2 regions of the Streptomyces sp. NPDC087859 genome follow, and region 2 is predicted to be linked to the other one. Evidence: riboswitches for the same ligand, from Rfam matches in the RefSeq annotation. Region 2 holds a riboswitch; the other holds the start of a gene.
The links. Region 2 has a riboswitch for ZMP and ZTP ahead of ACIOHP_RS35720 (bifunctional 5,10-methylenetetrahydrofolate dehydrogenase/5,10-methenyltetrahydrofolate cyclohydrolase). Riboswitches for the same ligand answer to the same signal wherever they lie in the genome.

Region 1: it holds a riboswitch for ZMP and ZTP, as region 2 does, so the genes downstream of both, ACIOHP_RS02075 (glycine hydroxymethyltransferase) here and ACIOHP_RS35720 (bifunctional 5,10-methylenetetrahydrofolate dehydrogenase/5,10-methenyltetrahydrofolate cyclohydrolase) in region 2, are expected to answer to the same signal.

What each region holds. Positions count from the first base shown of each region.
Region 1 covers NZ_JBIUUU010000001.1:436,273-450,979, forward strand. The annotation lists gene trpS (tryptophan--tRNA ligase) at 1-57, opposite strand, end outside; gene ACIOHP_RS02060 (RNA polymerase sigma factor) at 189-749, shown strand; gene ACIOHP_RS02065 (hypothetical protein) at 736-1,740, shown strand; gene ACIOHP_RS02070 (hypothetical protein) at 1,858-2,592, shown strand; gene ACIOHP_RS02075 (glycine hydroxymethyltransferase) at 2,783-4,234, opposite strand; ZMP/ZTP riboswitch at 4,276-4,365, opposite strand; gene ACIOHP_RS02080 (methyltransferase domain-containing protein) at 4,492-5,307, opposite strand; gene ACIOHP_RS02085 (glutathionylspermidine synthase family protein) at 5,352-6,536, opposite strand; gene ACIOHP_RS02090 (hypothetical protein) at 6,568-6,927, opposite strand; gene ACIOHP_RS02095 (DMT family transporter) at 7,067-7,900, shown strand; gene ACIOHP_RS02100 (PLP-dependent aminotransferase family protein) at 7,995-9,380, opposite strand; gene ACIOHP_RS02105 (carboxymuconolactone decarboxylase family protein) at 9,428-9,937, shown strand; gene ACIOHP_RS02110 (carboxymuconolactone decarboxylase family protein) at 9,934-10,380, shown strand; gene ACIOHP_RS02115 (isocitrate lyase/phosphoenolpyruvate mutase family protein) at 10,377-11,093, shown strand; gene ACIOHP_RS02120 (hypothetical protein) at 11,127-11,501, opposite strand; gene ACIOHP_RS02125 (ABC transporter substrate-binding protein) at 11,589-12,545, opposite strand; gene ACIOHP_RS02130 (ABC transporter permease) at 12,547-14,481, opposite strand; gene ACIOHP_RS02135 (glycine betaine/L-proline ABC transporter ATP-binding protein) at 14,481-14,707, opposite strand, start outside.
Region 2 covers NZ_JBIUUU010000016.1:246,665-261,371, forward strand. The annotation lists gene ACIOHP_RS35660 (ABC transporter ATP-binding protein) at 1-477, shown strand, start outside; gene ACIOHP_RS35665 (ABC transporter substrate-binding protein) at 509-1,525, shown strand; gene ACIOHP_RS35670 (acetyl-CoA carboxylase biotin carboxylase subunit family protein) at 1,612-2,787, shown strand; gene ACIOHP_RS35675 (IucA/IucC family protein) at 2,784-4,460, shown strand; gene ACIOHP_RS35680 (MFS transporter) at 4,457-5,647, shown strand; gene ACIOHP_RS35685 (IucA/IucC family protein) at 5,647-7,347, shown strand; gene ACIOHP_RS35690 (type III PLP-dependent enzyme) at 7,344-8,546, shown strand; gene ACIOHP_RS35695 (aldehyde dehydrogenase family protein) at 8,543-10,003, opposite strand; gene ACIOHP_RS35700 (hypothetical protein) at 10,149-10,442, opposite strand; gene ACIOHP_RS35705 (nuclear transport factor 2 family protein) at 10,615-10,968, shown strand; gene ACIOHP_RS35710 (MarR family winged helix-turn-helix transcriptional regulator) at 10,993-11,538, opposite strand; gene ACIOHP_RS35715 (hypothetical protein) at 11,588-12,433, shown strand; ZMP/ZTP riboswitch at 12,476-12,559, shown strand; gene ACIOHP_RS35720 (bifunctional 5,10-methylenetetrahydrofolate dehydrogenase/5,10-methenyltetrahydrofolate cyclohydrolase) at 12,581-13,429, shown strand; gene ACIOHP_RS35725 (CU044_5270 family protein) at 13,431-14,321, opposite strand; gene ACIOHP_RS35730 (sigma-70 family RNA polymerase sigma factor) at 14,314-14,707, opposite strand, start outside.

The DNA of each region.
Region 1 (14,707 bases), on a different contig from region 2:
GAACGAGCCTGCGGTGGGCTGGATTCCGGAGAGCACGCGGGGACGATCAGAGGCCATGCTCACCATTCTCTCAGGTGTCGGCCCCCGATCCGGGACTGGTCGGAAACAGATGGGAACCGATCCGTCTCCCGCGGTGTAACAAAGGTGTGAGAACGCGGGAGGGGGGCCGCATCGTCGATGAGGCCGCGGTGATCGCACGGGTACGCGCCGGGGAGCCGGAGGCGTACGCGGAGCTGGTGCGCGCCCACACGGGCATCGCGCTGCGGGCGGCCGCGGCACTCGGGGCGGGTGCGGACGCGGAGGACGTGGTGCAGCAGGCTTTCGTCAAGGCGTACTGCGCGCTGGGCCGGTTCAAGGACGGCGCGTCGTTCAGGCCGTGGCTGCTGTCGATCGTGACCAATGAGACGAGGAACACAGTGCGTACGGCGGCCCGCCAGCGCACGCTCGCCGGCCGCGAGGCGGCGTTCGTGGAGGCCGAGCCGCTGATACCGGAGGCGGCGGACCCGGCGGTGGCGACCCTGGAGACGGAGCGCCGCGCGGCGCTGCTGTCCGCTCTGGAGAAGCTGAGCGAGGAGCATCGCCTGGTCGTCACCTACCGCTATCTGCTGGAGATGGACGAGTCCGAGACCGCCCAGGCGCTGGGCTGGCCCCGGGGCACGGTGAAGTCCCGGCTGAACCGCGCGCTGCGGAAACTGAGCCGGCTGCTGCCGGATTTCGAGCCTCGGGAAGGGGGTGATGAGCGTGAGTGAGGGGCGAGAGCCGTACGGCGGTGAGGGCGGCCGCGGGCCCGGGGGCGCCGGTGGCCGGGGCCCGCGCGGGCGTGGCGGTGACCGGGGTCCGGGTCCGTGGGGGCGTGGCCGTGGGCGGGCGTCGCGGGGCGGTGCCTCCCGGCTGCCGGAGGAGCTGCGGGCGCTGGGCAGGTCGCTGGACCCGCCCGGGGGCGAGGAGGACGACGGGTCCGTCGGCTCCGAGACCATGGTCGAGCGGGTGCTCGGGCAGATACTCGCCGACCAGGTGCCGGTCCCGGTGGCCGAGCCGCCACCCGCCCGTGAGCGGCTGGCCGCGGTGCGGCGCTGGACGCGGACGCGGTGGCGCTCCCTGAGCGCGGCGCTGTGCGGTCTGCTGACGGTGCTCGTGCTCACCCCGCCTGTGCGGGCCGCGGTCTACGACTGGTTCGGTTTCGCCGGGGTCGAGGTGCGGTACGACCCGTCGGCGACGCCCTCGCCCGGCGCCGAGGTGCCCGGCTGCGGCCGCTCGGTCTCCCTCGCGCAGGCCGAGCGGCGGGCCGGATTCGCGCCGCTGGTTCCGGACGCGCTCGGCAGCCCGGACGCGGTGGCGGTGAGCGCGGAGCCGCGGGGGCGGACCGTGGTCACCCTGTGCTGGCGTGAGCGGGGGAGGACGATCCGGCTCGACCAGTTCGCGGCCGGTCTGGACATCGCCTTCACGAAGACCGTGCGCGAGCAGCCGGAGTGGATCTCCCTGGGCGCCGACCCCGAGGACGTCGGCGGGGCGAACGACACGGCCCTGTGGTTTCCGCGACCCCACCTGCTGAGCTTCTGGCTGGTGGACACGGACGGGGAGCGCTACACCCGCACCGGGCGGACCGCCGGGCCGACCCTGCTGTGGAGCCATGGGACGGGCACCGAGGACGTGACGCTGCGGCTGGAGGGCGCGGCGTCGCGGGCGCGGGCGGTGGAGATCGCGAAGTCGCTGGAGTCGCTGGAGAAGTCCCCGAAATAGTGGCGTCGGGGTGGGAACCCCGGCGGGTCGGGCGGTGTACCAGAAGTGACACACGGCTCGCGGAGACGGGGCGGGCCGTACGGCATCGGCTGGTGGGGGGTTCTGATGCACAGGCGGATGAGCGGCTGGAGGGACGGGCGGCGTCGACTGGGGGCGCTGGCAGGGGTGTTGGCGGCCGCGCTCGGGCTGACCCTGTGGGGTGCTGGTGCCGCTTCGGCGGGCGGGCCGACGAGCGTGCTGATCGTCTCGCCGGAGAGTACGGAGACGGCTTCGCTCTACCACTCCGACAAGAAGTACGGCGAGTTGCAGCGGCTCCTCGGCGAACCGGGCGCGGGCACGGCGGACAAGCCGCCCGAGGCCGACCTGGCCGCCGGCCCCCAGATCAATGTCACCTGGATGCTGCACGACGTGACGCCGTGGCGGGTCGACCGGGTCCATCCGGCGGCGGACTCCGAGGCGGTCTGGATACACACGGCGGCGAATCTGGAGGCGTCGACGAACGGCACCTGGCACCGCGCCGAACAGCCGGCCGCCCTCCGCGGCCTCCTCGAGAGCCTGGGCGTGATGGGTGAGGCCTCCGGCGGTGACTACTCGTTGGAGTACCCACCGCCCTGGGACATGTACGGCACGGAGCCGGCGGAGGCCACCGAGTCGGCGCCCGCGGCGGCCCCGGACCAGCGGTCCGGGTCGGGTGACGGCGCCGGCTGGTGGTGGGCGCTGCCGGGCCTCGCGGCCGGGGCGGTGCTGGCTCTGGTGCTGCGGCCTTTCGCCACGCGACTGCCGGAGGTGCCGGCGCTGCGGCGGCGGAGGGTGCGGGAGCCGGGACGTCGGCAGGAGCTGAGGGATGTGTGAGGGCTTGCTTCCGGGGCCCCGGCGTCGGGCCGGTCGTCGGGGTCGCGACCGGGATCGACGGGGACTGCTGATACGCCGCGCGGCGGGCCGGCGGGGAGCCGGACCGCTGCGGGGGGAGCCACGTCAGGAACTCATCGATCTGATCGGCCTGTGAGAGTCGCCGGTCTTTGACAACTCAACAGAGCGTTGGTCAGCCCAGGTCGATCTCGGGGTAGAGCGGGAAGCCGGCCACGAGGTCGGTGGCGCGGCGGGAGATCTCGTCCGCGACCTTGGCGTCGAGGATGTGGGCGGCCTTGGAGGGGGCGCCCGACTTGGTGGTACCCGGCTCGGTGGTGGTGAGGACGCGGTCGATGAGGCCGGCGACCTCGTCCATCTCGGCGGTGCCCAGGCCACGGGTGGTGAGGGCGGGGGTGCCGATGCGGATGCCGGAGGTGTACCAGGCGCCGTTGGGGTCGGCCGGGATCGCGTTGCGGTTGGTGACGATGCCGGAGTCGAGGAGGGCGGCCTCGGCCTGGCGGCCGGTGAGGCCGTAGGAGGAGGCGACGTCGATCAGGTTGAGGTGGTTGTCGGTGCCGCCGGTGACGAGGGTGGCGCCGCGTCGCATCAGGCCGTCGGCGAGGGCGCGGGAGTTGTCGACGATGCGCTGGGCGTAGTCCTGGAAGGAGGGCTGACGGGCCTCGGCCAGCGCCACCGCCTTCGCGGCCATGACGTGCGGGAGCGGGCCGCCGAGGACCATCGGGCAGCCGCGGTCGACCTGGTCCTTGAGGGAGTCGTCGCACAGGACCATGCCGCCGCGCGGGCCACGCAGCGACTTGTGGGTGGTGGTGGTGACGATCTGGGCGTGCGGGACCGGGTCGAAGTCGCCGGTCAGCACCTTGCCCGCCACCAGGCCGGCGAAGTGCGCCATGTCCACCATCAGGGTCGCCCCGACCTCGTCGGCGATCTCGCGCATGATGCGGAAGTTCACCAGCCGGGGGTAGGCGGAGTAGCCGGCGACGATGATGAGCGGCTTGAACTCACGGGCGGACACCCGCAGCGCCTCGTAGTCGATCAGCCCGGTGGCCGGGTCCGTGCCGTAGGAGCGCTGGTCGAACATCTTGCCGGAGATGTTGGGGCGGAAGCCGTGGGTGAGGTGGCCGCCGGCGTCCAGGGACATGCCGAGCATGCGCTGGTTGCCGAAGGCCTGACGGAGTTCGGCCCAGTCGGCGTCGGTGAGGTCGTTGACCTGGCGGGCGCCCGCCTTCTCCAGGAAGGGGACCTCTACGCGGTCGGCGAGGACGGACCAGAAGGCGACGAGGTTGGCGTCGATGCCGGAGTGCGGCTGGACGTAGGCGTGGCGGGCGCCGAAGAGCTCCCTGGCATGCTCGGCGGCGAGCGATTCCACGGTGTCGACGTTGCGGCAGCCGGCGTAGAAGCGGCGGCCGATGGTGCCCTCGGCGTACTTGTCGCTGAACCAGTTGCCCATCGCGAGGAGGGTGGCCGGGGAGGCGTAGTTCTCGGAGGCGATCAGCTTGAGCATCTCGCGCTGATCGTGGACCTCCTGGCTGATGGCGTCGGCGACGCGCGGCTCGACGGCGCGGATCACGTCGAGGGCGGCGCGGAAGGCGGTGGACTCGGTGGAGAGGGGCTGCTGGTCCGACATGTGCGGCCTCCGGATGGCGTGGCGGTTGCGGTCACGATTCACGGTTCGGCCCAGGCGCACGGCACTCGGTCACTCACAGGCCGCTCCCCGATGGTCCGTCCCATCCCAGCGCGCCAGTCACGGCCCGTCGGCCACCCTACCGGGCAGCCCGGACGCGGGAGGCCTCGCGTCCACCATGCGAGCGAGGAATCACCCTGCTCCGGGCCCGGGTCGCCGTCCGCGGTCGGCATGGGGGCGTCCCTGTGCGGCGGTCCGGGTCAGGACGGTTTGCGGCCCCAGGCGAGGACCATGAAGTTGGGGATGTAGGTGCTTCCCTGGAGCTTCGTCAGGGTGATCACCTCCTCGATGTCCGCGTCGCTCACCTCGCCCGTCTCCAGGAGGCGTGGCCGCAGGGATCGCAGGGTGAGAGGGAAGAAGGCCGCGGAGCCGCCGGTCAGGACGGGCGCGTAGACCTCCGCCCCGACCTCGGTCAGTCCGGCGTCCGTCAGCGCCTGCGGCAGGCGGCGGCCGGTGCCGGGGTCCACCCCCGCGGCGCCGAAGGCGGCTCGCAGCGCGCGGCCGAGGCGCTCGGCCACCTCCATGTACTGGGGCGGGTAATAGCGGGCGGCGGCCGGGGACATCGGCCCGTCGATGTCGAAGTCCTCCACGAGCACCCAGCCTCCGGGCCGGGTCGCGGCGGCCATGCGCCGCAGCGCCTCGTCGCGGTCGGAGAGGTGTTCCACCACGGCCCGTGCGTGCACGAGGTCGAAGGAGGCGTCGGGGAGCCGGTCCGTGAGGATGTCGTGCCGGCGCACCTCGAGGTTGGACCGTGTGTGGGCCGCGGCGAAGCGCGTGTCGAGGTCGACGGCGAGCACCCGCCCCGCTGCGCCGACCTGCTGGGCCAGCCAGCGGGCGATGCTGCCGGCGCCGCAGCCCACCTCCAGGCATCGCCAGCCCTCGGCGACCCCCAGCTCGGTGAGCCGGTGTCGGCTCTGGCCGTCGTAGATCTCCTCCAGCGCGCTGAGCCGGCTGTGCTCGCGCTCCCAGGACGGGTCGAAGACGTATCCGTTCTCCACCGTGGCCGTGTCGCTCACCGATCGCCCCTCTCCGTTCGTCACGGGTCGATCATTCTGTCGCGTCAGAGGATCACGTGGGGCAGGAAGCGCGCGTATGCGTCAGTCACCGGTCCGGACGACTCGCGGATGCCGAGGCCCGCGGACTCGTCCTCGACGACCCAGGCGCCGAGGACGACACGGTTGCCGTCGAAGTCCGGCAGGAGGGACAACTCCTGGTAGCAGCAGGGTTCTTCGCGCAACAGGGGCGCGGAGCCGGGTTCGTGGATCGTCACACCGGCGCCCTCGCGGCCCAGCAGCGGCTTGGCGACGTACCCCTTCGAATCGGCCAACTCCCGTGGCCCGTCCAGATAGGCGGGGAGGAGGTTGGGGTGGCCCGGGTACAGCTCCCAGAGGATCGCCAGGAGCGCCTTGTTGCTCAGCAGCATCTTCCAGGCGGGCTCGATCCACAGGGTGCTGCCCGTACCGCCGCCGTTGTCGAGGGTGTCGAGGACGTGGTCGGCGAAGCGGTCGGTGGTCAGCCACTCCCAGGGGTAGAGCTTGAAGCAGCTGCGGATGAACCGGAGTTGCTTGTCGACGAAGCGGCGGGACAGGGGGTCCCAGCCGATCTCCTCCATGGAGATCCAGGCGGTGTCCAGGCCGGCCTGCTCGGCGGTCTCCTGGAGGTAGGCGACCGTCATGAGGTCCTCGCCGAGTTCGTCGGCCGAGGAGTACGCGAAGTACAGGGGGCTGCCGGGCGGGAGCAGCGTGGCCTGCTTCTTCCATGCGGCGATGAGGCGCTCGTGGAGGGAGTTCCACTGGTCGGCGCCGGGGAAGCGCTCCTCCATCCAGAACCACTGGGGGGAGGCGGCCTCGACGAGGGAGGTGGGGGTGTCGGCGTTGTACTCCAGGAGCTTGGCCGGGCCGGTGCCGTCGTAGCGGAGGTCGAAGCGGCCGTAGACGGAGGGGAGTTCGGCGCGGCGGCGCCAGGCCTCGGCGACCGCGTCCGCGACGCGCGGGTCGGTGATGCCGAGATCGGCGAAGCGGCCGGTCGTGACGATGTGGTCCGCCGCCCGCAGGCACATGAGGTGGAGTTCCTCGACGACCTCCTCCAGCGCCTCGACCTCGTCGAGGGAGAAGACGTAGTACGCGCTCTCGTCCCAGTAGGGGCGCAGCGAGTCGTCGGGGTAGCGGGTGAGGGGATAGATGAGTCCCTGCTCCTCGACGGTCCGCTGCCAGCCGGGGCGGGGTTCGGTGGTGCGGCGTTCCATGGTGTGCGTCCGCTCGTCGTCCCGCGGCCGCTCAGCCGCCGCCGCTGCCGCCGGAGCAGCCGAAGCCGCCGCGGTCCACGGCCTCGCTCTTGCTGAAGGTGCCGTAGTCGGCGTAGCCGGAGCTGACGTCGGCGTCGTAGTACCAGGCGGCGTCGGCGGTGCCGTTCTTGCCGGTCTTCTTCTTGCCGTTCTTGCCGTACGAGGCGGAACTGGAGCTGCCGGAGTCGCAGTTCTTGTCGGCGACGACCTTGTAGCCCTCGTAGGTGTAGCTGTCGCGGTCGACGCAGCGGCGGTCGGGGTCCGAGCCGCAGGACGTGAGTGCCGCCGCGACGACTCCCATGCCGCCGAGCACGACCGTGCTCGAGCGCAGCCGGCGCCGTGTCTCCGCCATTTTCGCGTCTCCCCGTTGTTCGTCGCTGGTGGTTCGTCTCTGGGTTGTCCGGCGGTCAGCCTAGAGATCGGTAATAAGCGCCGCGCAGGCACCCCGCCCGTCACATCCCCTCCCCTACAGTCGCTTTGTGCTCTTTGGGATGGTGTGTGCGCTTGGTGCGGCGGTCTGTTTCGGTACCGCGACGGTGTTGCAGGCGGTTGCCGCTCGGGCGGCGGCCAGCGGGGGCGGTGGGGAGGCGGCGCTGCTGCTGCGGGCGGTGCGGCAGTGGCGGTACCTGGCGGGGCTGGGGCTGGACGGGGTGGGGTTCCTGCTGCAGATCGCGGCGCTGCGGTCGGTGCCGATCTACGCGGTCGGGGCGGCGTTGGCGTCGAGTCTCGCCGTGACCGCGGTGGTCGCGGCGCGATTGCTGCGGGTGCGGTTGAGCCGGGCGGAGTGGGGTGCGGTGGGGGTGGTGTGTGCCGGGCTCGCGATGCTGGGGGTCGCGTCGGGGACGGAGGGGGATCTGGACGGGCCGGACGCGTTGAAGTACGTGATGCTCGCTGTCGCCGTGGGCGTGCTGCTGCTCGGGCTCTGCGGCGGGCGGCTGCCGGAGCGGGGGCGGGCGTCGCTGCTCGGGCTGGGGGCCGGGTTCGGGTTCGGGGTGGTCGAGGTGGCGGTGCGGCTGATCGACTCGCTCTCGCTGTCGGAGCTGCTTGTGAATCCGGCGGCGTACGCCCTTCTCCTGGGCGGGGGCGCGGCGTTCCTGTGTCTGACGTCGGCGCTGCAGCGGGGGTCGGTGACGGCGGCGACCGCCGCGATGGTGATCGGGGAGACGGTGTGGCCCGCGCTGGTGGGGGTGGTGTGGCTGGGCGACCGGACGCGGGAAGGGCTGGGATGGCTGGCGGTGCTGGGGTTCTTGGTGGCGGTGGTGGGGGCGTTGGGGTTGGCGCGTTTCGGGGAGGCGCCGGTGGAGGAGGAGTCGGTCGGCGTGTGACGGTTCGTTGTCGTCGCGGTGGGCCGGAGTGTCGCCCCCGCCGCCCTTGCTCGAACGCCGGACGGGGCCGAAGGCCGAGGGCTGGAGCTCACGGCTATGGCATGACCCTGCACAACGCCTCCAGCGCCCCCGCCCATGCCCGGTCCGACGGTGCCCCGTATCCCACCACCAGGGCGTCCAGTCGCTCTGTCACCGCTTTCGGGTGGCGGAAGTAGGACAGGCCGTGGAGGGCGACGCCCTGCCAGGCGGCGGACTGGACGACGGACTGTTCGGTGCCGGGCGGGAGGCGGAGGACGGCGTGGAGGCCGGCCGCGATGCCGGTGACGTGGACGTCGGGGGCGTGCAGGGCCAGGGCCGCGACCAGGGCGTCCCGGCGGCGGCGGTAGCGCAGGCGGGAGGCGCGGACGTGGCGGTCATAGGCGCCGGAGACGATGAACTCGGCCAGGGTCAGCTGGTCCAGCACTCCGCAGGTGTCGACCTTGCCCTTCGCCTCGGCGGCCGCCTCCGCCAGTGCCGGCGGGAGGACCATCCAGGCCAGCCGGAGGCCGGGGGCCAGGGACTTGCTGGCCGTGCCGAGGTAGACGACGTGGTCCGGGTCCAGGCCCTGGAGCGCGCCGACCGGCTGGCGGTCGTAGCGGAACTCCCCGTCGTAGTCGTCCTCCAGGACCAGGCCTCCGGTGTGCCGCGCCCAGTCGACGACCGCGGTCCGCCGGTCCCGGTGCAGGGGCACGCCCATCGGGAACTGGTGGGCGGGGGTGAGGAGGACGGCCCCGGCCCCGGCCGACCCGCCCGGGTCCGTGCCCAGGTCGTCGTAGGGGAGCGCCTCGACGCGCAGGTCCGCCGCCGTCAGCTGGTTCCAGTGCACGTCCAGGCCGTAGGACTCCACCGCGACCGACCGGACGCCGCGTGCCCGCAGGACCGCGCCGAGGATGCGGAGGCCGTGGGCGCAGCCGGCGGTGATGAGGATGCGGTCGGGGTCCGTGCGTACGCCTCGCACGCGGGCGAGGTAGCCGGCGAGGGCGGTGCGCAGTGCGACGCTGCCGCGCGGGTCGCCGTAGCCGAGGGTGTGGTGGGGGGCCGCGAGGAGGGCGCGGCGGGCGGCCTTGAGCCACTCGCCGCGGGGGAAGGCGGTGAGGTCGGGGGTGCCGGGGCGGAAGTCGTGGGCGGGGCGGTGCGATGCCCGGCGGCCGGGGCCCGTGCCCGACGGCGGGATCACCGCGCGGTCCGCCACCCGGGTGCCGGAGCCCTGCTTCGAGGTGAGCCAGCCTTCGGCGACCAGGTCGGTGTAGGCGTCGGCGACCGTGTTGCGGGCGATGCCGAGGTCGGCGGCGAGGGAGCGGGAGGAGGGCAGACGGGTGCCCGGGGCGAGACGGCCGGTGCGGACGGCCTCGCGCAGGGCGTCGGTCAGGCCGCGGCGCAGGCCGGGGCCGGTGGGTTCGAGGTGAAGGTCGACGCCCAGAGTGGCCCAGGATTTCGGCATGGAAATGGACCATACCCGTGGGCAGCCTCACGCATAGCGTCGACACCATGACGACGCACACCGACGACGGTCCGACCACCGTGGAGTACGCCCCTGAACACACCCCCCGGCTGAACTGGGCCGAGCAGGCTCCCGAGGTCTTCAAGGCGATGGTCCGCCTCGACGCCGCCGCGCGGAAGGGCCTGGAACCGAAGCTGCTGGAGCTGGTGAAGGTCCGCGCCTCTCAGATCAACCACTGCGCGCTCTGTGTCGACATGCACAGCAAGGAGGCGTTCGCGGCGGGCGAGAGCGTCGAGCGGATCGTCCAGCTGAGCGCGTGGGAGGAGTCGGAGCACTTCTACACCGGGCAGGAGCTCGCCGCGCTGGCGCTGACGGAGGCGGTGACCGTCCTGACGGACGGGTTCGTGCCGGACGCGGTGTACGAGCGGGCCGCCGAGCACTTCACGGAGGCCGAGCTGGCGCAGTTGATCGCGGCGATCGCCGTCATCAACGCGTGGAACCGTTTCGGGGTGACCTGCCGGCTGGTTCCGGGGCACTACCAGCCGGGGCACAAGTGACGGGGCGTACGCGGCTGTTGGACCCGGCCGTCGGGCAGGCCATGTCCGCGCTCAGCGCCGCCGCGAAGAAGGGGCTCGGGGATCCCGCGCTGGCCGAGCTGGTGGTGATCCGGGCCTCGCAGCTCAACCACTGCGCGTTCTGTCTCGACATGCATCTGCGGATCGCTCGTGAACACGGGGTGGGCGAGCGCAAGTTGGACCTGTTGGCGGCGTGGGAGGAGGCCGGGGACCTCTACGACGAGCGGGAGCGGGCCGCGCTGGCGCTGACGGAGGCGGTGACCGTTCTCGAGGAGGGCTTCGTGCCGGACGAGGTCTACGAGCGGGCCACCAAGCACTTCGACGACAGCGGGCTCGCCCATCTCATGGGCCTGATCGTCGCCATCAACAACTGGAACCGGGTGATGGTGAGCCGCCGTATCCCGCCGGGAGGCCACACACCATGAGCAAGGTCGAGATCTTCCGCAGGCTGCACCGCCGCCCGGCCCAGGACGATCCGCTCGTCCTGCCGGGCCCCTGGGACGCCGCCAGCGCCCGCGTCTTCGCCGAAGCCGGTCATCCGGCGCTCGCGACGCCCAGCGCGGGGGTCGCCGCCGCCCTCGGATACGAGGACGGGGCGACGCCGGCCGACGAGATGTTCGCGGCGGTCGCGCGGATCGCCCGGGCCGTGGACGTTCCGGTGTCCGCTGACGTCGAGGGCGGGTACGGGATGGCTCCGAAGGAGCTGGTGGAGCGGCTGCTGGAGGCGGGTGCCGTGGGCTGCAACCTTGAGGACTCCAACGGGGGTGTCCTCAAGGACCCGCACCAGCACGCCGAGTGGCTCGCCGAGGTGCGGTACGCGGCCGGGGACGCGCTGTTCGTCAACGCCCGGATCGATACGTTCGTGCGCGGGGTCGAGGATCCCGAACCGACCATCGAGCGGGCGGCGTTGTACACCGCGGCGGGTGCCGACTGCGTGTATCCGATCGGCGCCCCGGCGAAGGTGCTGCCGTTGCTGCGGGCCGGGATCCACGGGCCGGTCAATGTGATCGCGCTGGTCGGCAGCGGCCTCTCCCCCGCCGAACTCGGCGAGCGGGGCGCCACCCGGGTCACGTTCGGGCCGGGCCTGCAGCGGCGCTCGTCCGAGATCCTCGCGGAGCTGGCCGCCGAGTTGAGGTGACCAGGCGGGGGCACGCCCCGACGCGTCCGGCGGCTAGAAGGTGAGCGACGCCGTGTAGTAGACCTTGCCGTTGCTCATCTGCCAGCCGAAGGCGCCGGTGCGCAGCCCTTTCGGGCACTGGCGCCACGCCGTGGTGAAGGTGTCGTAGCCGGGGATCGTGCCGTCCTTGTAGACCTTGGCGCTCTGGCCGTCGGGGCCGTAGCACGTGATGCCGAACGAGCCCTTGGCCGACCTGGAGGTCGTGTTCGAGAACTTGACCTTGGCCTTGGTGCCCGACTTGGTGATGCACCGCGCCGTCAGCTTGCCGCTGCAGGTCCACCTGGTGGCGGCATCCGCGGACGGCGCGGCCAGTCCGACGAGCGAGAGGGTGGTGAGCGCCGCCAGGGTGAGGTGCGTGATCTTCTTCATGCGCCTCAGCCCACCAGACGGCGCGGGAAGCGACAAAATCGCTTTCGCCCGTAAGGGGCGCTTCACCACCATTCCCAGTGGATCTTCTTACGCGATCCATGCCTGCCAGGTGGACTCATGGCCGGCCACCCACTTCTTCGCCGCCTCCTCGGGCGTCAGTTTCTGGTCGGCGATCATCAGGGAGACCTCGTTCTGGTCCTCGGTCGTCCACTTGAACTTCTTCAGGAAGGCCGCCGCCTTGCCGCTGCTCCGGGCGAAGTCCGCGTTGAGGTACTTCTGCAGCGGGGTGTGCGGATAGGCGCAGGCGACCTTCTCCGGGTCGGCGTCACAGCCCTCCTTGTAGGCGGGCAGCTTCACCTCGGTCATGGGGACCTTCTTGAAGAGCCACTGCGGTGAGTACCAGTAGGTGAGGAAGGGCTTCTTCTCCTTGGCGAACTGCCTGATCTGGGTGATCTGCGCGGCCTCGGAACCGGCGAACACGACCTGGTAGTCCAGCTTCAGGTTGTTCACCAGCGCCTTGTCGTTGGTGACGTAGGAGGGCGAGCCGTCCATCAGCTGGCCCTTGCCGCCGCTCTCCGCGGTGCGCATCTGCGCGGCGTACTTGTTCAGGTTCTTCCAGTCGGTGACGTCCGGGTGCGCCTTGGCGAAGTACGTCGGGACGTACCAGCCGATGTGCCCGGTGACCCCGAGGCCACCGCCGTTGACGATCGTCTTCTTGTCCTTGACGTAGCGCTGTTCCTGTTCGGGGTGGCCCCAGTCCTCCATGATCGCGTCGACGCGGCCCTGGCTGAGCGCGTCCCAGGCGGGGACCTCGTCGACCTGCACGGTGTCGACGCGGTAGCCGAGCTCGTGCTCCAGCAGGTACTGCGCGACGGCCACGTTGGCCTGCGCGCCCACCCAGGACTGCACGGACAGGGTCACGGTCTTGGCGCCCTGCGCGTTGGCGAAGGGCGAGGCCTGCTGGGTCATGTCGGCGGCACCGCAGCCGGTGAGCAACAGCAGGGAAGCGGCACCGGCCACTACGGCAGTCGTACGTACGCGCATGTCACGCTCCCTTCTTCGCGCGGCGTTCCGTCGGCTGGGTCACCCGGTCGAGCATCAGGCCGAGGCAGACGATGGCTGCGCCGGCCACCAGGCCGGTCGCCAGGTCGCCCTGGGCGAGGCCGAAGACGGCGTCGTAGCCGAGCGCACCGCCACCGACCAGGCCGCCGATGATGACGACGGCGAGGACCAGGACCACGCCCTGGTTGACGGCGAGCAGCAACGCCGGGCGGGCGAGCGGGAGTTGGACCTGGCGGAGTTGCTGCCAGGCGGTGGCGCCGAGCGAACTCGAGGACTCCAGCGCGGCCGGGTCGACCTGCCGCAGCCCCTGCGTGGTGATGCGGACGACGGCGGGCAGCGCGTAGACGACGGCCGCGGCGACCGCGGGTGCGCGGCCCACGCCGAAGAGGGCCACCACCGGGATCAGGTAGACGAACTGCGGCATCGTCTGGAAGACGTCCAGGACGGGCCGGAGCAGCCGTTCGACACGGTCGCTGCGGGCGGCCGCGATGCCGGTCGCGAAGCCGATGACGAGTGTGACGGCGACGGCGGCGAGGACCTGGGAGAGCGTGTCCAGGGACGGCTCCCACACGCCGAGCACGCCGATCGCGGCCATGGCGAGGACCGCGGTGAGCGCGGTGCGCCAGGTGCCGATCAGCCAGGCCAGGGTGGCGACCACGAGCAGCACCGACCACCAGGGCAGCCACTGCAGGCCTTCCCGGAGCGGGTTCAGGACCCAGGTGGTGAAGTGGGCGGCCCAGTCTGCGGTGCCGCCGACGACGGGGACGCCGGAGTAGAGGTGGGCGGTCATCCAGTCGACGCCACGGTTGACGGGCTGGGCGATCTGGACGACCCAGGCGTCGGGCCAGTCGAGGCGGCCCATGAGACGTCCGGCCACGGCCACGGCGAGGGCGGCGGCGAAGGCGTACGCCCAGCCCCTGCGGCCGGAGCCCTCGGTGCCGTCTCCGGCGGCCGCCGTCACCCGGTCCAGTACGACGGCGAGCAGCACGATCGGGATGCCCGCCGCGAGCGCCGCACCGACGTCGACCGACGCGAGCGCCTGGTAGACGCGGTCACCGAGGCCGCCGGCGCCGATGACCGACGCGATGACCGCCATCGACAGGGCCATCATGATCGTCTGGTTGAGGCCGAGGAGGAGCTCCTTGCGGGCCAGCGGGATACGGGCGGTCAGCAGGCGCTGCCGTGCGGTGGCGCCGAGCGAGTCGACCGCTTCCAGGACCTCCTTGTCCGCGCCGCGCAGGCCGAGGGCGGTGAGGCGGGCCATGGGTGGGGCGGCGTAGACGACGGTGGCGAGGACGGCCGCGGGAACGCCCATGCCGAAGACCATGACGACGGGGAGGAGATAGGCGTAGGCGGGGAGCACCTGCATGGTGTCCAGGACCGGGCGCAGGGCGCGGTCCATGCGGTCGGAGAGGCCCGCGGCGAGTCCGAGGAACGCGCCCACGACGACCGAGGCCAGGACGGCCACGACCATCAGGGCGAGGGTCTGCATCGTCGGCACCCACATGCCGAGCAGACCGCAGGCGAGGAACGCGGCGGCGGTGCCGAGGGCGAGCCTGATGCCGGCGACCCGCCAGGCGACGAGGGCGCCGATCGCCGTGACGCCGGCCCAGCCCGCCGCCAGCAGCACCAGGTACACGGCACGGACGCCGAGGACGACCGCGTTGCTGACGTGGCCGAAGAAGTAGAGGAACAGCGGATGGCTGTCCCGGTTGTCGACGATCCAGTCGCTGGCCGTGGTCAGCGGGCCGGAGAAGTCGACGGTGAGGGCGTCGGGCCAGGTGCCGCTCGCCCAGCGGGCGTTCGCCAGCGGGACGAGGATCGCGGCGACCGCGGCGAGCAGCACGAGCTTGTGGACCGCGCGGTGCCGGAGGACGGCGGGGACCGTACGGGGGACGGGAGCGGTGACCGTAGCCATCAGACCGCCTCCTTGGCGGTCCCGGCCACCACCCCGAGCAGTGCGTCCGAGTCCACCACCCCGACACATCGGCCCTCGTCGACGACCCTGGCCGGAGCCCCTGCCCGTGCGACCGCCTCGATGGCCTCGGAGACCGTGGCGTCGGGCGCGACGGCCGGGCCGTTGCCCTGCTCCGCGGCCGACGCGGTCCGCATCGCCGTACGGACCGTCATCACCTGCTCGCGCG
Region 2 (14,707 bases):
CCCTGGTCGGCCGCCGATCAGCAGGCGGTGGACGAGGCCCTGGAGCGCACCGGGACCGCGTCCCTGCGCGACCAGCCGGTGGACCGGCTCTCCGGCGGTCAGCGGCAACGCGCCTGGATCGCCCTGGCGTTGGCCCAGGACACCGAGCTGCTGCTGCTCGACGAGCCCACGACCTTCCTCGATCTGCGGCACCAGCTCGACGTGCTCGACCTGGTGGCCGCCCTGCACGCCGAGGCGGGCCGCACCGTGGTGATGGTGCTGCACGACCTCGGACAGGCCGCCCGCTACGCGGACCACATGGTGGTCCTCAAGGACGGCCGGCTCGCCGCCGCCGGAGCCCCGGCGGACGTCCTCGACGCGGAGCTGGTGAAGTCCGTGTTCGACGTGGACTGCCGGGTCATCCCCGACCCGGAGACCGGCACCCCGCTGGTGGTCCCGAGAAGCAGCGCGGTGCGGCACTCCGCCGCCACCGCCTGATCAGCACCTACCAAGAAGGAACCAACCCCCCATGTCCCACCGCTCCGCCATGCCCGGAATCCGCCGGATTATGGCCTCCCTGCTGGCCGTGACACTCGGTACCGCCGCTCTGGTCGCCTGCGGCTCGGAGTCCGAGGACTCCACCTCCGCGAAGCCCGCCGCCGATGCGGGCGGCGCCTTCCCGCGCACCCTCAAGACCGCCATGGGCGACGTCAAGATCCCCTCCCGGCCGAAGCGCGTCGTCGTCCTCGACACCGGCGAACTGGACGACGTGACGCTGCTCGGCATCGACCCGGTCGGCGCGGTCGCCCCGCACTTCAAGACGGAGGGCGGCTTCCCCACGTATCTGAAGGGCGAGTTGAAGAACACCGCCGACGTCGGCCCGCTCCTGGAGCCCAACCTGGAGAAGATCGCCTCGCTCAAGCCCGATCTGATCCTGTCCTCCAAGGTCCGCCACGAGAAGGTCTACGACAAGCTCAGCGCCATCGCCCCGACCGTCTTCACCGAGACCACCGGCGGTGTCTGGAAGGAGAACCTGAAGGTCCACGCCGAGGCACTGGGCCTGGAGAAGGAGGCCACGGACAAGCTGACGGAGTACGAGACGCGGGCCAAGGCGCTGGGTGAGGCCATCAGGAAGAAGGACGGCGGCACCATGCCGACCGCGTCCGTGGTCCGCTTCATCGCCGGTCCGACCCGTCTGTACCAGTCCAACTCCTACAGCGGTGTCGTCCTGAATGACATCGGCTTCAAGCGGCCGTCCTCGCAGGTCTCGAACGACCCCGAGGTCACCATGAAGGACGTCAGCCCCGAGCAGATCGACCAGGCCGACGCCGACCTGGTCTTCGTCACCTCCGCGGACGTGGACGACAAGACGCAGAAGAAGCAGGTCACGTCGAACCCGGTGTGGAAGTCCCTGACCGCCGTGAAGGACGGCAAGGTCTTCGAGGTCCCGGACGAGACGTGGATGTCCGGCATCGGCGTCCAGGCCGCCGAGCAGATGCTCGCGGACGTGGCCAAGGCCACCGGTGTGCCGCTTCCCGCCAAGTAACTCCCGCTGAATCGGGGCGGGCCGCAGCCATGGCCCGGGCCCGCCCCTTCAACCCCCCACCCGCTAGCGGAAGTTCAAAGCCACCCATGCGTCTGTACCTGCTCGCCCTCAACCCGACCGACTCCGTCACCGAGGGCTTTCTGCCCGCGGCCGCCCGCCTGGGACTGGACGTCACCGTCCTCACCGACCAGCCCGACGCCCACCGCGCGACCTACCCGGACATCGAGATCCTGCCGTGCGACGTCCGCGACTTCCGGGCCGTCGTCACCCGTATCTCCACCCACCACCGCCCCGACGCGGTCTTCACCAACAGCGACCACCTCCAGACCCAAGCCGCCCTGGCCGCCGCCTACTTCGGGCTCCCCGGCAAGGACTGGCGGGCCACCTTGCGCTGCAAGGACAAGGCCGAGATGCGCCGCCGCCTCGCCGGCGCGGGCCTGGACACGGTCTGGTCGACCGAGCTCACCGGACCGACCGCCCTGCCGGACGCCCCGTACCCCTGTGTCGTCAAGCCGCGCGAGGGCGTGGCCAGCGAGGACGTCGTCCTCGTCGACACCGCCGAGGACCTGGCGACGCGCTCCAAGGAGATCCTCGACCGGCGCCCCGGCACCGTCCTGGTCGTCGAGGAGTACCTCCCCGGCGAACTCCACACCCTGGAGACGCTGGGCGACGGGCGGACCCGGCACGTTCTGGGCGGCTTCCACACCGAGCTGTCGCCGCCGCCGTACTTCATCGAGGAACGCCTCACCTTCGTACCGGCCCACCCCGAGCCGGTCGTCGAGCAGGTCCTCGCCCAACTGGACGCGCTGGGCGTCGGGTTCGGCGCCTGCCACACCGAGTTCGTGGTGCACGAGGGCCGGGCGAGGCTCATCGAGGTCAACTACCGCGCCATCGGCGACCAGTGCGACCTGCTGCTGGCCCGGCTGCTGGAGATCCCGCTCTTCGAGCACATCCTCCGCACCCACCTGGGAGAGCCGCTCCCCGCGGACCTGGGCGCCCGCCACGACGGAGCCGCCCGCCTGGACTACCCCTGCGCCGAGCGCCCCGGCACCCTCACCGACGCCCCCGCTGCCACGGAACTCACCCTCGACGGCGTCCACTTGACGTACCGTCCGCTGCGCGCGGCGGGCGAGCGGCACGAGCTGTACGGCACCAACCGCGACTACCTCGGCGTCCTGCGCGCCACGGGCACCGACCAGCCGACGGTGGACCGGGTGGCGGCGGGATTCCTGGCCGGACTGCGCTGGGAGATCCAGCCGTGACGGCCGCGACGAGGGCGACGACCGACACCTGCGAGGAGGAACTGCTCACACGCGTGCTCAGCGCCCTGCTCCGCGAGGACGTGGTGGGACTGCGCACCGACAGCACACTCCTGCACCGGCCGGACGGCCCCTGGCTACGGCTGCCGGCCGAGGGCGACGCGCTGCTCCTGCCCGTCGTCGAGGACGGCTTCCAGTGCGAGTACGCCGCCCGGCTGCCCCTGCTCGTCCGCGAGTCGGACGGCTCCGAGCTCACCTCGTACGACACCGTCCTCGCCGCCCTGCGCGCGCTCGCCGACCCCGCGGACCGAGGCGGGTACGACGCCTTCACCGAGGAGTGCCGGCAGACCCTGGCCACCCTGCGACTGCACACGGCCACCCGGGCCGAGGTCGAGGGGAGGCTCGGCGGCGACTCGGCGCGGTGGCCCTCGCTCGCGTACGACACCCTCGCCGCCCGCCTCGACCATCCGGTCTACCCGACCGCGCGCGGCCGCTCCGGCCTCAGCGAGCTGCAACTTCAGGCCTACGCACCGGAGTTCCACCCGCGCTTCGCGCTGCGCTGGATCGCCCTGCGCCGGGAGACCGTCACCCTGACCGGCACGCTCCCCGGCTTCTGGCCCACCCCCCGGCAGCTCGGCCTCGCCGGGACGGAGGGCACGCATGTGGTCCTGCCGGTACATCCGTTGACGGTCGACGCCCTGCTCGACGCCGGGCTCCCCGACGGGGCGGTGTTCGCCGAGCGGGCCCATCTGGAGGTGGTACCGACGCTGTCGATGCGTACGGTGGCCGTGAACCCGTCGGCGCATCTCAAACTCCCGCTGGCCACGGCGACGTTGGGGCTGCGCAACAAGCGGACCGTCAAGCCCGGCACGCTCGTGGACGGCGCCGCCGGACAGCGGCTGCTGGAGGCCGTGACCGCCCGGGAGCCCCGGTTCCAGGGCACGATCCTGCACGCGGACGAGGCGACGTACGCCCATGCCGGGCACGAGCTGCTGGCCGTCCTGTGCCGGCGCTTCCCGGCCGGCCTGGCCGGCGCCGAGGTCGTACCGCTGGCCGCCCTGCTCGCCGACGCCCCGGACGGGCGGCTGGTCGTCGACCACCTCGCCGACCGCTTCTACGGCGGCGACCCGCTGGCCCTGCTGGACGCCTTCCTGACCCTGTTGTTCGACTGGCAGACCACACTGTTCGGGTACGGCATCGCGCTGGAGTCGCATCAGCAGAACATCTCGCTGGTACTGCGGCCCGGCAGTCTGCGGCTGCTGTTCAAGGACAACGACGGGCCCCGCGTCAACGCGAAGCGGCTCGGCGCGGTGCTTCCCGGCCCGTGGGGCTTCGACGACGCACGGACCTATGTCTCCGGGGACGGGCCGGTCGCCGACCTGTTCGCCACCATCACGGTCCATCTGTGCGCGGGCGCCTACGCGTTCGGCCTCCCCCGGCACCGGAGGGCTCTGCTCGATCTCGTACGCGACCGGCTGGCCGAAGCCGTGGACCGGCTCGGCGGGGACGCGGCCGCCGTCCTGCGCGCGCATGTGCTGGACGCGCCTCGGCTGCCGGTGAAGGCGATGGTCACGGCCGGCTCCCTGCTGTCCAAGGAGCGCTCCGGCGCGGCCGACATCAACAAGCACTACACGACCGGACCCAACTACCTCCTGCGACAAGGGGGTTCGGCATGAGCGCCGGGGCCCTGCGCATACCGCGGTCCGCCTCCGGGCGTGGTCAGGTGCACGCGGTGGCCGCCTGCTACTTCGTGGCGTCCTTCGCGGCCCTGGGCCTGCCGCCGTACCTCACCGAGATCCTGCCGGGGCTGGGCGACCGCGACGCCCGCTGGGCGGGGGTGCTGTATGTCGTCCCGACCGTGTTCGGGGGCATCGCGGCCCCGATGTGGGGGCGGCTCGCCGACCGCTACGGCCGCAAACGGCTGCTGTTGCGCGCCCAGTTGGGGCTCGCGGTGGCCTTCCTGCTCGCCGGGTGGGCCGACTCACTGGCCACCTTCACCGTCGCGCTCGTCCTCCAGGGGATCCTGGGCGGCACCTTCGCCGCGTCCAACGGATACCTGGGCGCGGCCCTGGAGGGCCCGGCCCTGTCCAAAGCGCTCACCCTGATGCAGGGCAGCGCCCGGGCGGCCCTGGTCTTCGCACCGATCGTGGTCGGCGCGCTGTCCGGCTGGCTCTCCCCGCACCGCCAGTACGCACTCCTCGCCGTTCTCCCCCTCACGGCCGCGCTGCTGCTGGCGGCCCTGCCCGAACCGGATCCGGTCGCCCGCTCCACGAGCGAGACCGCCACCGCGGACCACACACCCCCGCTGGTGTCGCTCAAGGCGCTCTACGCACTCGAGTTCGCCTTCGTCTTCTCCACCGTCATCTCCTTCCCCTATCTCATCGCCCTGGTCGACGACCGGCTCCCCGGCACCTCGCCGACCCTGTCCGGAGTGCTCTTCGCCCTCCCCCACCTGTGCTACCTGGTGGCGGCGCTGACCGTGCACTCCGGGTTCCGGGGCCGCCCCAAGGCCGGGATCGTGCTCGGCTTCGTCCTCATCGCCCTCGGTCTCGCCGGACACGGCGTCGTCGACTCGCTGCCCGCGCTGATCGCCGTACGGCTGCTGCTCGGTGCGGGCCTCACGCTCGGCCTGGTGTGTCTGCAGGTGCTCGCGGCGGACTGCGCCCAGGGCCGCGCGCCCGGCGGGCTGTTCGGCTCGCTGGAGTTCTTCTCCAAGGCCGGAGCGGTCGCCGCCGGTCTCGCCGCGGCGGCCGGCAGCGTCCGCTTCGGCCCGGCCGCCCCCGTGCTGACCGGTGCCGCCGCTGCCGCCGTCACCGCCGTGGCGACCCTCCTCCCCTCCATGACCCCCCGCTGGAGCCGCTGATGCCCTCCCTCGCCGATACGCCCGCGCGCACCGACCTGCCCACCGCCGACGACGTGGTGGCCCACACGCTCCTGAACTGTCTGCTGCGCGAGGTCTCCGGGCCCGAGCACCAGAGCGTGGTCACCGACGGCCGGCTCCTCCTGCGACTGCCCCGCCGTGGTGTCCTGCTCCGCGTGACCCTGCGCCGCACGTCGCTGCTCGGCGCGCACCGGTTCACCGGCCCCGTGCAGGAACAGCGCGACGGCGACTGGGCGGAGCTGGACTGGAGCCGCCTCGCGGAGTACACGCACGACGAGCTGTCGCTGCGGACCGGGGTGCGCAACGAGGAGTTCCTGGAGCAGATCGCCTCCAGCCACGAAGCCGTGACGACAGCTCTCACCTCGACCGGCGCCTCGCGGGGCGGCGACCCCTACCTCGCCTCCGAGCAGTCCCTGTTCTTCGGGCACCGCTTCCATCCCACGCCCAAGGCCCGCACCGGCGACCCGCGCGCCTGGTCGGCGTACGCGCCGGAGACGGGGGCCGCCTTCCCGCTGCGACACCTCGCCGTACGGGAGCATCTGATCGCCGAGGAGGCCGCGGAGCCCTCGGCCACCGCCGTCCTGGACCGGCTGCGGGCCGACGTCCCGGCCGGATACCGTCTGCTGCCCGCCCACCCCTGGCAGTACGACACACTCCGCGAGCATCCGGCGCTGAGCGCGGCGCTCGAGAACGGCGATGTCCTCGACCTCGGCCCGGGCGGACAGCCCTTCGCGGCGACGGCGTCCGTGCGCACGCTCTACGACGGAGAGACCTTCCTCAAGTTCAGCCTGAACGTGCGGATCACCAACTGCCTTCGCAAGAACAGCAGTTACGAGCTGTCCGGTGCCGTCGCCCTGACCCGTGTCCTGGCCCCGGCGCTGGCCGACCTCGCCGAACGCTTCCCCGGCAGCGCGGTGCTCCGCGAGCCCGCCTACCGCACGCTCGCCCTGCCGGGACCCGACGGCAGCCCGGACCAGGCGCTGTTCGAGGGCTTCGGCGTGATCGTCCGCGAAGGACTGCCCGAGAGGCTCGCGCCCGGCACCACCGCCCTGCTGGCCGCCGCCGTCGCCGACGAGTACCCGAGCAGCGCCGCCCACATCTCCCGTCTGCTGGACGGGGCCGGCGCGCAGGCGGCTCTCGCCTGGTGGTCGGCGTACCTCGATCTGCTCGTCCCGCCGGTCCTGGCCGCCTACTTCGACCACGGCCTGGTCCTCGAACCCCACCTCCAGAACGTCCTGGTGTGCGTGGACGGCGACGGCATGCCCGCCCAGGTCCTCTTCCGCGACCTGGAGGGCACCAAGCTCGTCCCCGAGCACCACGCCGACACCCTCGCGGCACTGCCGCCCGAGGTCGCGGGCCCGATGACGTACGACGCGCAGCGCGGCTGGGACCGGGTCGTCTACTGCCTCCTGGTCAACCACGTCGCGGAGCTGCTCGCCGCCCTGGCCGATCTGCACCCGGAGACGGAGGCCGAGCTGTGGGGCCGCGTCCGCTCGATGCTCCGGTCGTACGCCGACCGGAGCGGCTGCCCGCCCCGCCTCTCCGCCCTGCTCGCCGGTGTACCGCTGCCCGCGAAGGCGAACCTGCTGACCCGCTGGGAGCGCAAGGCCGACCGCGAGGCCGGTTACGTCCGTCTGCCGTCCCCGCTCGCCGAGGACATCCTGACCGGGAGCACCCGATGACCCCTGCCGTCCACGACCGCGCCCTCTCCCTCGCGTCGGCCGAACTGCCCGCGTACCTCTACGACTTGGCGGCCCTGCGGACACACGCGGCTGCCGTACGGTCCGCTCTCCCCGAGCAGGTCGAGCTGTACTACGCCGCCAAGGCCAACCCCGAGCCGGAGATCCTCGCCGCGCTCGGTCCGTACGTGGACGGCTACGAGGTCTCCTCGGGCGGTGAACTCGCCCATGTGGCCAAGGCGGTGCCGGGACGTCCGCTGGCTTTCGGCGGCCCCGGCAAGACACCGGACGAGGTGACGGCCGCTCTGGAGCAGGGCGTCGAGCGTTTCCACGTCGAGAGCCTGTACGAGCTGCGGATGCTGGGCGAGCTGGCGCGGCGGGCGGGGCGGCGGGTCGCGGTGCTGGCGCGGGTCAACCTGTCCTTGTCCGACGGTTCGCTGGCGGGCAGTTCACTGGCGATGGGCGGGCGTCCGACACCGTTCGGCATGGACCCGGACCAGGCTCTGGAGATGGTTCGCGCGCTCACGGACGGCACCTATCCGCACCTCGAACTGCGGGGCGTCCACGCCCACTTGGCCAGCGGTCTCGAAGCCCCGGAGCAGCTCGCGGTGGCCGAGGCGATCGTGGCCTGGGCCACCGGGCTCGGGGTCCCGGTCGCGGAGGTCAACGTCGGTGGCGGTATGCACGTCGACTACGCGGACCCGGACCGGCGCTTCGACTGGGCCGCGTACGGCGAGGGGCTCGCCCGACTCACCGCGGCGCACCCGGGGTTGACGCTGCGCATCGAGCCGGGGCGGGCACTGACGGCGTACTGCGGCTGGTACGCCACGGAGGTGCTGGACGTGAAGCGCAGCCACGGCGAGGAGTTCGGTGTGGTCCGGGGCGGCACCCACCATCTGCGGACCCCGGCGACGAAGGGCCACGACCAGCCCTGCTCGGTCCTGAAGGTGGACGGCTGGTCGCATCCGTGGCCGCGACCGGCGGCGGAGGACGAACACGTCACGTTGGCCGGGCAGTTGTGCACACCGAAGGACGTCCTCGCCCGCCGGGTCCCCGCAGCGGGGCTGCGGGCCGGTGACCGGGTGGTGTTCGCGCTGGCGGGCGCCTACGCGTGGAACATCTCGCACCACGACTTCCTGATGCACCCCCGGCCCGGCTTCCACTTCCTGGACGCCGGGCCGGAGGCCACCGTCACGCCCTAGAACGGGTAGTGCGCCTGCTGGGTGGCGATGGTCACCCAGCGGGTGTTGGAGAAGGCCTCGATACCCCAGCGCCCGCCGAAGCGGCCGTACCCGGAGGCCTTGAAGCCGCCGAAGGGGGCCTGCGGCTCGTCGGCCACCGACTGGTCGTTGATGTGCACGATGCCGGTACGGACACCACGGGCGACGGCCAGTCCGTGGGTGGCGTTCTCGGTGATGATGCCGCAGGTCAGACCGTTCTCCGTGTCGTTGGCGACGGCCACGGCGGCGGCGTCGTCGGAGAACGTCTCGATCACGCACACCGGACCGAACGCCTCGGCGTGGTAGATCTCGGCGTCCTTCGGCACATCGGTGAGCACGGTCGCCGGGTGCACCGCTCCGTCGGGTTTCCCGCCGCCGGTGAGGACCTTCGCGCCCTTGGCGACGGCGTCCTCGACCAGAGCGGCCACGCGCTGCGCGGCGGAAGCGGCGACGAGCGGGCCGACCACGGTGTGCGGGTGGTTCGGGTCACCGGCCTGGAGCGAGGCCGTCTTGGCGGTGAACTTCCGGGTGAACTCCTCGGCCAGCGACTCGTGGACGAGGATCCGGTCGCCGGACATGCAGATCTGTCCGGCGTTCATGAACACGCTGAAGGTGACGGCGTCCACGGCGTAGTCGACGTCGGCGTCGTCGAGCACGATGACGGAGTTCTTGCCGCCCAACTCCAGTACTGCGGGCTTGAGATGACGGGCCGCGTGCTCGCCGATGATCCGGCCCACGTTGGTGGAGCCGGTGAAGTTCACCGCGCGGACGCGCTCGTCGGCGATCAGCGCCTCGGCGATCTCGGCCGCGTCCTCACGGGCGTTGGTGACGACGTTGAGCACCCCGTCCGGCAGCCCGGCCTCGCGCAGCACATCGGCCACGAACAGGGCGCACGCGATCGGCGCGTCCTCGCTCGCCTTGACGACGACGGTGTTGCCGGCGGCCAGCGGCGCCGCGACCGCCCGTACCCCGAGGATGACGGGCGCGTTCCACGGCGCGAACGCCGCGACGACGCCCACCGGTTCGCGGACCGCGAGGCCCAGCGCGCCCTGCTCCTGGGCGGTGAGGACCTCGCCGCGCGGGGCCGTCACGGCGGCAGCGGCCTCGCGCAGCATGTTCGCGGCGAGGTAGACGTTGAAGTGCGCCCACGGCCGGGTTCCGCCGGCCTCGTGGGCCATCAGTTCGGCGACCTGGTCGCCCTTGCCGTCGAGGAGGTCGGCGGCCTTCAGCAGGATCGCGCGCCGGGCGAACGGGGCCAGCGCGGCCCACTCGGGGAACGCCGCCTCGGCCGCGTCCACGGCCCGTCGTACGTCCTCGGGCCCCGCGGCCGCGACGGTCGCATACACCTCGCCCGTGTAAGGGTTGACGTCCTCCGCCCTACGGCCGGAGGCGGCGGGCTCGTCCTTGCCGCCGATGAACAGTTCGCGGGTGATGGGCATGATGCGGACCTCTTTGTTCGCCACGTGAACCAAGATTCATTTCTAAGCGCATGCTCTGTTCACCCGGCAACAATGTCAAGGGCCGCCCGGCCATGCTTGCTTTCTGGCGGCCGGGCGGCCCTCGGTGCGGTCGTACGCGTGTCGATCAGTACTGGATGCCTGGCAGCAGCTGGGTGACGGGGGCGGCCAGGTCGGTCACCTGGGTCAGCTGCTGGAGGTCGTTCAGCTTGTTCAGCTCCGCCAGCTGCGCGGAGGGCCGCGGGAGCGCGTCCTTGTACTCCGCGGGCAGGTCACTCACAGTGAGCGAGTCGAGCGTGGCCATCGGGCTCAGGGGGGCGGCGCCCTTGTCCTCGGGGGCCGCGCTCGCCAGCGGGGCGGCGAGACCGGTGACGCCGACGGCGAGACCGACGACGGCGGCGATACGTCGAGTGGAGATCATGTTTTCAGCAACGCCGGCGGGCCCGCGCCGGACACGGGCACCGGGCGTCGCTCACCCGTCAGGCGGAGTGTCGCGGTTGCGCTTGCCGAGCCCGGCGGGGCGGAGGAGTCTCGAAGGAGAGGCCCTCGCGGCCCGCTCCCCTTCGACCGCGGGCCTTCACCGGAGGTCAACCATGGGCACCGCGTTCAACACCGAGACACTGCGCAAGAGCATCGAGGGAAACACGGCGACGAATCTGCTGTCGCTCTACACGGACGACGCGGAACTGCGCGTCGTGGACCGCAACACCCAGCCCAGCAGTCCACGGGTCCTGCACGGTCGCGAGGAGATCGGCGAACTCCTCGAGGACGTCTACAACCGCGACATGACGCACAAGCTGGAGCGCTGCGTCGTGGACGGCGACACCGTCGCGTTCAGCGAGAGCTGCCTGTACTCGGACGGGGTGCGCGTCCTGGCCGAGTCGATGATCACGCTGCGCGACGGCAAGATCGCCGAACAGATCATGATCCAGGCATGGGACGAGTAAGGAGACGGCTGCCGAAGGTCCAGATCACGACTCGGCTGACCTGGACCTTCGCGGTGCGAGCCCGTCCGGTGCGCTCTCCGCGGCCACGACCAGCTTCCGCAACAGGTCGGCTAGCGTCCGTTGCTCTTCTGCGGTCAGTGCTGCGAGCAGCGCGACCTCGTCCGCTTCCTCCGCCGCCGCATGCTGTTCGAAGGCGGCGTATCCGGCGTCGGTGAGCCGGACCAGCACCCTTCGCCGGTCGGCACTCTCGTGCGTACGGTCGATCAGCCCGGCCTCCTCCAGCGGCGCCAGCCGTGCCGACAGGGCACCCCGCGTCAGCCCGAGCCGGTCGGCGAGCTCCGAGGGACTCGCGGTGTACGGCGGACCATGCCGGCGCAGCGTCAGCAGCACCTTGAACTGCCAGTGCCGCAGCCCGTCGGAGTCGAGGGCGTCGCGACGCGCCTGGGACGCGTGCCGGGCGAGTTTCGCCAGCCGCACATAGATCGCCTCCTTGACCGGGTCCATCCAGGCGAGTTCCTTCGACCACTGCGCGACGTGCCGGTCGACCGAGTCCTGCGTCCCCTGCTCCACGCAGTGGTTTTCTTGTGGATGGTTTTCCATCTCACTACCTTCCCCTGGCATGACGAACACCACGAGCACATTCGTCGAACTCGACGAACTCCTCGCCTCCGCAAGGGACTTGTCGCTGGCGGGACGGTGGGACCGGGCGCTGCGCCTGTTGGACGCGACGACGTCCGACGCTCCCGAGGACCGCGCCCGCCTCGCCCTGGCGGCGGCCGAAGTCGCCCTGGAGAGCGACTGGTTCGGCGGTACGCGGCTCACCGCCGCCCGCGTCGAGCAGGCGGAGAAGGAGTCCCCGGGCGGCGACTGGGACCTGGACTTCGTACGGCTGCGCCACGACTATCTGCGACTGTTCCGCCCCGACGGCACGTCCCGGCACGGCGCCGAGGGCAAGGACCCGGCGGCACTCGTGGCGATCCGGCGCCGCGGACACGACCTGCGCGAGGCCGCCCCCGACGAGGTGCGGCGGGGCTGGGCCTCGATGTACCTGGGCCTGATCGCCGACAACCTCTTCGGCGAGCGCGACGCGGCGCCCGCCCACTACGAGGCCGCCCTGCGCGCCGGCGGCTCGGGCGACGACCTGCTGGTCCGCGAGGCGCTGCGGCACCTCGGTGACCACGACCACGACGCCGGCGAACACGAACGGGCCCTGGAGCGCTGGGAGCGGGCCACCGCGCTGGGCGCACGCGCGGGCATGATCCCCGGGGTGCTCACCCAGCAGATGCTGCTGGCGGTGCTGGCCCGTGACACGGGTGACGAGGGCGGCGCGACCGCGCTGGCCACGGAGATCGCCCGCTGGGCCGAGGCGATCGGCGCCGGCCACCTCCACGCTCAGGCGACCGGGTTCCTCGCCGGAGTCGACCCGACGGCGCCACCGCGGGAGAGCGGGTCCCGACCGTCGTAGGACACAGGGGGTCCCGGCCCGAGGACCGGCTCGGTTAGGCTGATGGCGGGCCGTGACTGGCGCTGAGGTGGAGCACCACCGGGGAGCGGCCCGCGGAACCTGATGCCGTGCGCCTGGGCGAACCGACTACCAGCCCAGGAGTGGATCATGTCTCAGGCCCGGCTCATGGACGGCACGGCGCTCGCCCGGCGGATCGTGGAGGAGACCGGCAAGCGCGCCGCCGACCTCACCGAACGCACCGGCGCCACACCCTGTCTCGCGACCGTACTGGTCGGCGAGGACCCCGCCTCCGTGACGTACGTCCGGATGAAGCAGAACCGCTGCCGCAAGGCCGGTATCGCCTCCCGGCACGTGGAGCTGCCCGCGGCGACCACGACCGAGGAACTGGTGGGCACGCTCAAGGCGCTCTCCGCCGATCCCGCCGTCCACGGCATCCTGCTCCAGCATCCGATGGGCGGGCACATCGACGAGCGCGCCGCGTTCGAGGCGATCGCGCCCGAGAAGGACGTCGACGGCGTCACTTTCGCCTCGTTCGCGTCGATGAGCTTCGGCCTGCCGGGCTTCGTGTCGTGCACGCCCGGCGGGATCATGCGGCTGCTCGACGAGTACGGCGTCGACCCGTCCGGCAAGCGGGCCGTGCTCGTCGGCCGCAGCGCGATCCTCGGCAAGCCGGCCGGGATGCTGCTGCTCGCGCGCGACGCGACGGTGACGTACTGCCACTCGCGGACGGCGGACCTGTCCGCGGCCGTCCGCGAGGCGGACATCGTCGTCGCAGCCGTGGGCCGGGCGCGGCTCATCAAGGGCCAGGACATCAAGCCCGGCGCCGTCGTGCTCGACGCCGGCTACAACGAGGGGAACATCGGCGACGTCGACTTCGACTCCGCCGCGGAGCGGGCCTCGCTGATCACTCCGGTGCCGGGCGGCGTGGGTCCGATGACGATCGCCACGCTGCTGGAGCAGACGGTCGACGCGGCCGCCCGGCAGCTCGGGGTCTGAATCAGCGCATCCAGGCGCTGTAGTCCATGACGTCCCCGGCCCTGACGCCGTACTCGGGCTCCGCCTTCGTGAAGGTGGTCTCCAGGCCGAGTACGGCGCCGCTGACCGGGTCCATGATCAGCATCCGGCGGGTGCCCGACTGCTGGTACTCATACGCCTGTCCGCGCCGCCCGAGCCGGTCGGTGACCTGTCCGACGGGCTTGAGCCCCTCGGCGTCCGCCAGCATCTCGGCCACCGTCGCGGATTCACGGGCACCGAGGTGCCAGGTGTCGAGAAGCACCCGGACGCCGTCGAGGAGCTGCCCGGTGTCCAGTGCGGTGTCGGTGTACGTGGCTTCCTGTAGGTAGGCGCGCAGACGGGTGACGTCGTGCGGGGGCCGCGACTGCGGCGGGGCGTCGCTCCAACTGGGCGGATAGGTCTGCGAGGTGCGGTCGTGGCCGTCGTCGACGATCACCGTGTGGCTGTCGTCGGCGTTCCACCGCACGATGCGCTCCTCCGGGTAGGTGATCGGAGGGTTGTCCTCGCTCATGCCGAGGCTCCACGACTTCACATGGGTGCCCTTGCGGAGCTCGGGCGATCCGTCGGCCGCTCGCGCCCGCGCCGCCAGGGTCTGAAGGGATACGGGGGTGGAGTCGGCCCGCACCACGAGCGGGCGGGGCGCGGCGACCGCCGGCGCGGTGGTCTGGTCGGTGAACAGCAGGGCCGCGACCAGCGCGCCGACGACGGCCGTGGCCGCAAGGCCCCAGAGCAGCCGGGGGCGGCGGGAGGTCCGTTGCCGCATGAGCCGGTTCAACTGCCGCTCGGCGTGGTGGTCGAGGGGGCCGTCGCCGAAGTGGGGGCCGTCGGTCGGCACCGGGTTGGCGCGGCGCAGGAGTTCGAGTTCGTCAGCCATGGCCGTTCTCCTTCAGGGCGGCGGCGGTCGTGGGGCCCAGGCGGTCGATCTCGGCTCTCAGCCGGCGCCGGGCGCGGTGCAGCCGCATCGACGCGGCCCGCCGGCCGCAGCCGAGGGCGACAGCCACCTCATCGGTGTCCAGTTCCTCCCAGGCCGTGAGCCTCAGCACCTCCTGGTCGGCCGGGGAGAGCCGGGCCAGCGCGTCGTGCACCCAGGCGCCGGGGCTCTCCGCGTCGGGGCCGGCCTCGATGTGCCGCCCGTGTGCCGTGTCGTCGTTGCCCAGCCGGTCCACCAGCCGCCGCCGGCGCCCCTGTCCGCGCACCGCGTTGGCCAGGCAGTTCCGTGCCACCCCGTACAGCCAGGGCAGGGGGGAGTCCGGGAGGTCG